DNA from 2 places in the Streptomyces sp. NPDC001868 genome. Region 2 is predicted to be linked to the other one. Evidence: riboswitches for the same ligand, from Rfam matches in the RefSeq annotation. Region 2 holds a riboswitch; the other holds the start of a gene.

Region 1 (4,412 bases), on a different contig from region 2:
TCTGGACACGACCGGTCGGGAATGTACGAACAATTCGCCCGAATTCAGGGCAAGTCGGGCCCCACAAAAGGCACGAAATACGCAAAAGGCCTGCACAGTTTGGCTACTTCATATAGGGCGTGCGGCGCGCTCACATATGCGCCCGGCATGAAATCACTACGGCGATCGGACCGGGTTCCCCAACTCTACAGTGCTCAACCATAGAGAATTGCCCCCTCCGCTTCTCTCACGGAGGGGGCAATTCGATGAACTCTCGGTAATCAAAGTTACCGACGGTTACTACCGACGGGTACTGACCGGGGGTCAGCCACCGGCGACCGCGGGAATGATCGACACACCCGCACCGTCCGGCGTGGCCGTCTCCAGCCCCTGCTCGAACCGGACATCATCGTCATTCACGTACACATTCACGAACCGCCGCAACTTGCCCTGATCATCCAGAACCCGGGCGGCGATCCCGTTGTGGTTCTTCTCGAGATCGGCGATGACCTCGGCGAGGGTGGCCCCTTCGGCGGTCACTTCGGCCTGTCCACCCGTGTAGGTGCGAAGGATGGTGGGGATACGGACGGAAACGCTCACGATGGGACCTCCGGTCAGGTGGTGTTTTTAGGGGCGCGGGGAACTGCGCGACCAGCCCCCACGGACCCGCAGACGAACGACTACCAGGCCTTACGCCAGACCGGCCGCACGGAACGAATCAAGGCTGGGCCGAATGGTCGCGGTCAGCCCGGTCCCGGCCACCGCGTCCAACGTCTTGAGCCCGTCCCCGGTGTTGAGAACAACCGTGGTCAGCGTGGGATCAAGAACCCCGTCCTCGATCAGCTTCTTCGCGACCCCGACGGTCACCCCACCCGCGGTCTCGGCGAAGATCCCCTCCGTCCGCGCGAGCAACTTGATCGCCTCGACGACCTGCTCGTCGTTCACGTCCTCCACGGCCCCACCGGTCCGCCGCGCGATGTCGAGCACATACGGCCCGTCCGCCGGGTTGCCGATGGCGAGCGACTTGGCGATCGTGTTGGGCTTCTGCGGCCGTACGACGTCGTGGCCCGCCTTGAAGGCCACCGACACCGGCGAACACCCCTCCGCCTGCGCACCGAAGATCTTGTACGGCTTGTCCTCGACGAGCCCGAGCTTGATCAGCTCCTGGAGCCCCTTGTCGATCTTCGTGAGCTGCGACCCGGAGGCGATGGGCACGACGAGCTGGTCGGGCAGCTGCCAGCCGAGCTGCTCGCAGATCTCGTACGCCAGGGTCTTGGAGCCCTCCGCGTAGTACGGCCGCAGGTTGACGTTCACGAAGCCCCAGCCCTCGCCGGCCGGGTCGCCGATCAGCTCGGAGCAGAAGCGGTTCACGTCGTCGTAGTTGCCCTCGATACCGACGAGCTCGCCGCCGTAGATCGCGGCCATGACGACCTTGCCCTGCTCCAGGTCGTGCGGGATGAACACGCAGGACCGGAAACCGGCGCGGGCGGCGGCGGCGCCGACGGCACCGGCCAGGTTGCCCGTGGAGGAGCAGGAGAGGGTGGTGAAGCCGAAGGCGCGGGCCGCCTCCAGGGCCTGGGCGACGACGCGGTCCTTGAAGGAGTGCGTCGGGTTGCCCGAGTCGTCCTTGATGAAGAGCTTGCCGGCGTCGACACCGAGCGCGGCGGCCAGATTGTCGGCCTTGACGAGCTGGGTCCAGCCGGGGTTGATGTTCGGCTTGTCGGCGACATCGGCCGGGACGGGCAGCAGGGGCGCGTAACGCCAGATGTTCGCGGGCCCGGACTCGATCTTCTTCCGCAGCTCCTCCGTGTCGTACGCGGAGTAGTCGTACGCGATCTCCAGCGGCCCGAAACACTCCTCGCACGCGAAGACCGGTCCGAGGGATACGCGGTGACCGCATTCCCGACAGCTCAGGGCAGCGGCGGGGCCGAGGTCTACTGTGGAGGTGGAGTCGGTGGTGCTTGCAACAGTCTGCGCAGCCATGGAGGCGAGGCCCTTTCTCCTCATCTTCCTCACGACGCACTTCGCCGTGAGACGGATTTGGCACCTTCCCGAGCCGGGAGCCTCACCACGACTACGTGGTCAGACCGGCTGGAGGGTTGCCGGGGCTTCATCGGGCCGTATCCCTCTGCCCCTCTGGATGAGCGGTATTTGGTTGTATACGCCGACGAGCAGCGACATGCGATGGTCACCAGCGTTGTCCAAGACTGTAACCGAAGGCCAGGACAGTTGAGAGAGCCGTCCGAACCGCGAGATGAACGCAGAGGAGCCGCGCACTGTGCTGAAGGAAGTCGAGCGCTGGCTGAGCACCCGCTCCTGGTCCATGACCGACCGCCCGCTCCACAGGATCATGGCCGCGAAACGCGCCACCGGCCAGTCGGTCACCGTCGTCCTGCCCGCGCTGAACGAGGAGGAGACGGTCGGCGACATCGTCGCGATCATCCGTCATGACCTCATGCGGCAGGTTCCGCTCGTCGACGAGATAGTGGTCGTCGACTCCGGCTCCACCGACCGGACGTCGCAGGTCGCGGCGGCTGCCGGGGCGAGGGTCGTCCACCGCGACGACATCCTGCCGCGCATACCCGCCGTGCCCGGCAAGGGCGAGGTCCTGTGGCGGTCGCTGATGGTGACGTCGGGCGACATCGTCTGCTTCATCGACGCGGACCTCAAGGAGTTCTCGTCCGACTTCGTCTCCGGGATCGTCGGCCCGCTGCTCACCGATCCCGGCGTCGATCTCGTCAAGGCGATGTACGACCGGCCGCTGGGCTCCGCCGCCGGGCAGGGCGGGCGTGTGACGGAACTCATGGCCCGGCCCCTGCTCAACATGCACTGGCCCCAGCTGGCCGGCTTCGTCCAGCCGCTCGGCGGCGAGTACGCGGCGCGGCGGTCCCTGCTGGAACAGCTTCCGTTCCCCGTCGGGTACGGGGTCGAGCTGGGCATGCTGGTCGACGCGCTGCATCTGGTGGGCCTCGATGCCCTGGCCCAGGTCGACGTGGGTGTCCGTAAACACAGGCACCAGGACGGGGCGGCGCTGGGCCGCATGTCGGCGGCGATCTACCGCACGGCCCAGCTGCGGCTGGCCCGCGGCCATCTGATCCGTCCCGTCCTGACCCAGTTCGAACGGGGGCGGGAGGGCTTTGAGCCGCGGACGTATTCGGTGGACCTGGAGGAGCGGCCGCCGATGGTGGACATCGAGGAGTACGTGGAGCGGAAGGCGGCGTGAGGGGGTGGGGGGTGCGGGTCGTCGGCGAGTGCGGCTCCGGTGGGGCTTCTCGCGCAGTTCCCCGCGCCCCTAAAAGATTCAGGCCCCGGGGGGCCTGAAAAAGCGACGGGGCTGTGGGGTGAAAAGCGTGGGGCGCAGCCCCGGCTTTCAGGGGCGCGGGGAACTGCTCGACCAGCCCCCACCGGGCCGCAGTCGCCACCCCACACGCACCCCCCACCCCCATAGGCGCTCCTGTATACGGCCGAACCGCACGTTTGACCGCCGAACCCAAGGGCTAGGTTGAGCCCTATGGCCTCAACACGCGGTGCACAGATCCTCGTCGCCTCCAACCGCGGCCCCGTCACCTACACACAGGACGACACGGGCGCCCTCACAGCGAAGCGCGGCGGCGGCGGCCTCGTGTCCGGCCTCTCCGCGATCGATCCGGCGTCGGGCGCCGTCTGGGTGTGCTCGGCACTGGGCGACGGCGACCGGGAGGCCGTACGCCGCGGCGTCGCCGAGCCCGGCGTACGCATGCTGGACATCCCCGCCGACATCCACCACGACGCCTACAACGGCGTGGCCAACTCCACGCTGTGGTTCGTGCACCACATGCTCTACCAGACCCCGCTGGAGCCCGCCTTCGACGCGGAGTTCCGGCGCCAGTGGGCGTCGTACGAGACGTACAACCGCGCCTTCGCCGAGGCGCTCGCGCAGGAGGCGGCGGACGGCGCGGCCGTGCTGATCCAGGACTACCACCTGACCCTGGCCCCCCGGATGCTGCGCGAACTCCGCCCCGACCTGCGGATCGGCCACTTCTCGCACACCCCGTGGGCGCCCGTGGACTATTTCCGGCTGCTCCCCGACGACATCGCGGCCCAGGTGCTCGACGGCATCCTCGGCGCCGACCGTGCCGCGTTCCTCACCCAGCGGTGGGCGGACGCGTTCACCGACTGCTGTCGCGCCGTCCTCGGCCCGGACTCCCCGTCCGGCACCCGGATCGGCGTGCACGGTCTGGGCGCCGACGCGGACTTCCTGCGGGCCCGCGCCCACCAGCCGGACGTCGACGAGCGCGTGACCGCGCTGCGGGAGCAGATCGGGGCCGCCCCCGACGGCACCCCGCGCCGCGCGATCGTCCGCGTGGACCGCACGGAACTGTCCAAGAACATCGTGCGCGGCCTGCTCGCGTTCCGGCACCTCCTCGACGACCGGCCGTCCTGGCGCGAGCGCG
Region 2 (4,412 bases):
CGCGCCCTTGGCCCGCGCGGTCTCCACATAGGCCTGATCCAGGGTGGTGAGCAGGCTCTTGGCCAGCACCTGCGCGACCTGCGCGCCCGTCGGGATCGCCAGGGTCAGTGCCGGCAGCACCAGTCCCCGCCATCCGTCGTTGCCGAACGCCGGGAACCAGCGCAGCCGGAACGAGAACAGCTCGACCAGCAGCAGTCCGACCCAGAAGGTCGGTACCGAGACACCCAACGGCGGCAGCGACAGCAGCAGTTGCCGCAGCCACCGCCGCGAGGTGTAGGTCGCCGACAGCGCGAGACCGCCGCCGAGGACCACCGCGAGCAGCAGCGCCGTACCGGTCAACGTCAGGGTCTGCGGCAGCGCGTCCCCCAGCGTCGTGGTCACCGGGCGGCCGGTGGAGATCGAGTCCCCGAAGTCCCCGCGCACCGCCCGGCCGAGGTAGTCGGCGTACTGCGCCAGTACGGGCTTGTCGAAGCCGTACTCGTGCCGGAGTCTGGCGAGCTGCGCCGGATCGACCTGGTTGGACTCCGCCCCGGCCCCGGCCATCGCCGACACCGGATCGCCGGGCAGGAGGACCAGCACCAGGAACGAGACCGTGTACGCCGCCCACAGCACCCCGAGCGCCTGCGCGACGCGTTTGATCACATAGCGGCGCATGCGTCAGCCGATCCAGGTGTCGTGCAGCTGGATCCGGCTGGACGCCTCGAAGTCGAGGCCGTGCACCTTCTTCGCCACCCCGAGCTGGGTCTGCAGCTCCACCACCGGGACCACATACGCGTTCCGTACGATCAACCGCTGTGCCTGCTCGACCAGTCGGGCACGCTCGGCCGCGTCGGTGGTCGCCGCCTGCCGGGTCAGCAGGGAGTCCAGCGGGCTCGCCGGCAGGTGGTAGAAGTTGGCCAGCTTCGTGGAGTAGGAGCTGCGCAGGATGTCGGGGTCGGCACGGGTCACATTGCCCCATACGGCGTCGAAGTCACCGGACTGGAGGGTCGGGGCGAACTGGCTGATCTGCCGCTCCTTGAGCACGATGTCGATGCCGACGGCCTTGAGCTGCTGCTGGATCAGCTCCAGGGCGGGCTGGTTGGTGGCCGCGTTGGCGAACCAGGAGACGGTCAGGCGCAGTTCGTCGCCGTTCTTCGTCCGGATGCCGTCGCCGCCGGTCCTCCAACCGGCCGAGTCCAGCAGGGACTTCGCCTTGGCGGCGTTGTGGGTCAGGTCCGGGCCGAGGTCCGCGTAGTCGGGGGTGGTGTGCGCCAGGATGCTCGTGGCGGGCTGTGTGCCGGTCGGGAACACGGCGTCGACGATCTGCCGCCGGTCGATGGCGAACAGGATCGCCTGCCGCACCTTCACGTCCTTGAGCAGTGGCCGGGAGTTGTTCAGCCCGAGGTTGAACACATTGCCCGGGTTGGCCCGCCGCAGCAGGTTCACCTGACCGCCCTTGAGCGCCGCCTCGTTGGCCTTGCCGACGCTGCTGATCGCGTCCACCTGACCCGACTGCAGGCTGCCGGTGCGCACCCCCGCCTCGGGCACCACCTTGAACACCAGTTTGTCGAGGTACGCCTCGCCCTTCTTGCTCCACAGCGAGGAACCCCAGTCGTACGAGGTCCGCTTGGCCAAGGTGATCGACTGGTTCTGCACATACTGCTTCAGCGTGAACGGACCGCTGCCGACGACGCCCTCGCTGCACTTCTGCTGCGGCGTCCTCTTCACGCTCGCCGACGACTCGATGCCCAGCGAGAACGTGGAAGTGGCTTGCAGGAACTGGGCGTTGGGCTGCTTGAACTTCACCCGTACCGTCAGCGGGTCGACCACGGTGGTGCTCTCCACACCGCTCAGATACCCCTGGGCCAGGGTCCCCAGGGCGCCGAGCTCGGGCACCGCGTCGAAGTTGTCCTTGACCACCTGCGCGGTCAGCGGTGAGCCGTCGCTGAAGGTGACCCCCGATCTGAGGTGGAAGGTGAAGGTCGTCGTGTCCGGGCTGATGTCCCAGCTCTTCGCCAGCCACGGCACGATCCGGCCGGTCTTCGGGTCCTGGTCGGTCAGGGAGTCGACGACCTGGCGCAGGGAGTAGATGGTGTCGTTGCTGCCGACCTGCTGCGGATCGACGCAGCCGGCGTCGGAACCCACCGCGAAGGTCAGGGTGCCGCCCGACCTGGGCTTCCCGTCACCACCGCTCGAACTGCCGCCGCTGCCGGACGAGCAGGCGGTCAGCAGCACACCGGTGGCCAGAAAGGCGGTCAGTGCCACCCATCGAGCAGGGCGAGCACGACGAGGTGGGAGGGCAGGGCGAAGTGGGAGGGCAGGGCGGGGAAGGCGGGAATCCGGATGCGCTGTCACGGAACGAGTTCTCCTACGCGAAAGTCGTCGCGCACGCGGGCGTACGGACAACGGCAGAGGTGCGGACGGTGCCGCTCCCGAGGCAGGGCGGCACGGTTCACATGGGGAAGGACGCGAAGAGGTTCAGGAGGTCGCCGGGGGCGTCAGAACCAGCGGTGAACGTCCTCGGACAGCCGACGGGAAGCAGTCGGTGTCGGCGACCGGAACGTGGTCAGCCGAGACAGAGGGAGCTGGTGATGCGCTGCAGATCGATGTGGCGGCGACGGGAGAACCGGGAGAGGGCCGCCGCGACCGTGAGGGAGGAACCGGAGACGCTGCTGTGCCGCACGCTCACTCCTCCACTTTCCGGGCCCCTGCCACGGGCCCACGCGCTTGCCGGATCGGCGATCCGGCCGGGCTTTCACCTGGAGCACCCCACCGCGTCGGAGGGTTGCCGGTCAGCGAGCCAGGGCTTGACGCTGACACTCAATGCCAGTTGAAACTTTAGCGATCGCCTTCGCGACCCGTCAACGCCGCATGGCGATTCGGGCACTGTCCCCATACTGCGGGAAGGCTCGGCACTGTGCGAAGGTTCCGTACCGTGCCGACGAGAACGCTCCGTTGACACCCTCCGCCCCACATGCTTGCATCCCGCCATGCCGTCGCCGGAGCCTCTGACTCGCCGCCGCGCCGTGGATCTCGTCCGCGTTGCCGCCGCGCTGTGTCGGACGACCGGCTGATCGCGCGCCTCCCGGGGTCGGTGCCAACCGCCTTGCCGCGCAGGCCAGTTGGGTAGGCCCCGCCTCTCCCCGACGGATGCCGCGCCCTCGCCCGCGCCGCCCCTTCTCGTGCCCCGCCGTGCTCCCTCATGTCCCTTCGCCCGCAAGCTCATGACGAGGATCCGCCATGCCATCTCCCACCCCCACCGGTCACCGCCACGAAACCGACTACGACCGCCGCCGCCTACGACAGTGGCTCGCCGGTGAGGCCAGGGCCGACGGAGTCACCCGCCGTCGGCTGCTGACCCTGCTCGCCGCCACCGCCGCCGGGACCGCACTCGCCACCGCACGGCCCGCCCACGCCGCCGACGCAACGATCGTCAAACCCCTGCCGCCCGAGTGGTTCATCCAGCGCGGCACCAACGCCGAGACCCGCTGGGAGGCCCTGCGCGGCACCGGCCACCACACCCCCAACGAACTGTTCTTCGTACGCAACCACACCTCCACCCCCGTCCTGGACGCCGACGACTGGCGGCTGCGGCTGTGGGGCACCGGGCTGCGCGGCACCCCCGGCGAGGACCGGCCGGTGGAGTTCGGCTACGACGACCTGCGCGCCCTGCCCGCCGTCACCCGTACCGCCTTCGTCGAGTGCGCCGGAAACGGCCGCTCCTTCTACACGGCCCAGCAGGGCGAGACGGTCACCGGCACCGCCTGGACCCTGGGGGCGATCGGCGTCGCACGCTGGCGCGGGGTGCGCCTGGCCGACGTACTGCGCAGGGCCGGGCTGTCCCCGTACGCCGTGGACGTGCAACCCCGCGGTCTGGACGCCGAGTTCGTCAGCGGGGGCGAGAGCCTGGGCCGGGTACGCCGTCCGCTGCCGCTGGCCAAGGCGCTGGACGACGTCCTGCTCGCCTACGAGATGAACGGTGAGCCGCTGCCGTACGACCACGGGTACCCGGTGCGGGTGCTGGTGCCGTCCTGGATCGGGATCGCGTCGATCAAGTGGGTCGGCGACATCGAGGTGTCCGCACAGCCGCTCTACTCACCCTGGAACACCACCTTCTACCGGCTGTTCGGCCCCGCCCACCCAGAGGGCGGCAGCGCGCCGCTCACCCGGCAGGTCACGAAGAGCGCCTTCGAGCTGGCGCGCGGGGCCACGTTCACGGCGGGGCGGAGACACGTCCTGCACGGACGGTCGTGGTCGGGTGCGGGCCCCGTCGCCCGGGTCGACGTCAGCACCGACGGCGGGACGAACTGGCGGCCCGCCCGCCTGCACGACCGCCCCCGCGCCGCCACCTGGACCCGCTGGTCCCTGAGCTGGCACCCCGAAACACCCGGCGCCACCCACCTGCTGGCCCGCGCCACGGACACGACCGGCCA

Evidence for each region. Region 2 has a riboswitch for S-adenosylmethionine ahead of ABT147_RS22135 (putative leader peptide). Riboswitches for the same ligand answer to the same signal wherever they lie in the genome.
Region 1: linked by a shared signal. The riboswitch ahead of thrC (threonine synthase) and the one ahead of ABT147_RS22135 (putative leader peptide) in region 2 are both predicted to bind S-adenosylmethionine.

Annotation. Positions count from the first base shown of each region.
Region 1 covers NZ_JBEOYO010000013.1:52,857-57,268, reverse strand. Annotated here, with positions in the region: gene ABT147_RS17615 (MoaD/ThiS family protein) at 304-579, opposite strand; gene thrC (threonine synthase) at 670-1,962, opposite strand; SAM riboswitch class I at 1,980-2,126, opposite strand; gene ABT147_RS17605 (glucosyl-3-phosphoglycerate synthase) at 2,258-3,202, shown strand; gene ABT147_RS17600 (alpha,alpha-trehalose-phosphate synthase (UDP-forming)) at 3,491-4,412, shown strand, end outside.
Region 2 covers NZ_JBEOYO010000018.1:93,961-98,372, forward strand. Annotated here, with positions in the region: gene ABT147_RS22125 (ABC transporter permease) at 1-654, opposite strand, end outside; gene ABT147_RS22130 (ABC transporter substrate-binding protein) at 658-2,244, opposite strand; gene ABT147_RS22135 (putative leader peptide) at 2,546-2,662, opposite strand; SAM riboswitch class IV at 2,698-2,807, opposite strand; gene ABT147_RS22140 (sulfite oxidase) at 3,220-4,412, shown strand, end outside.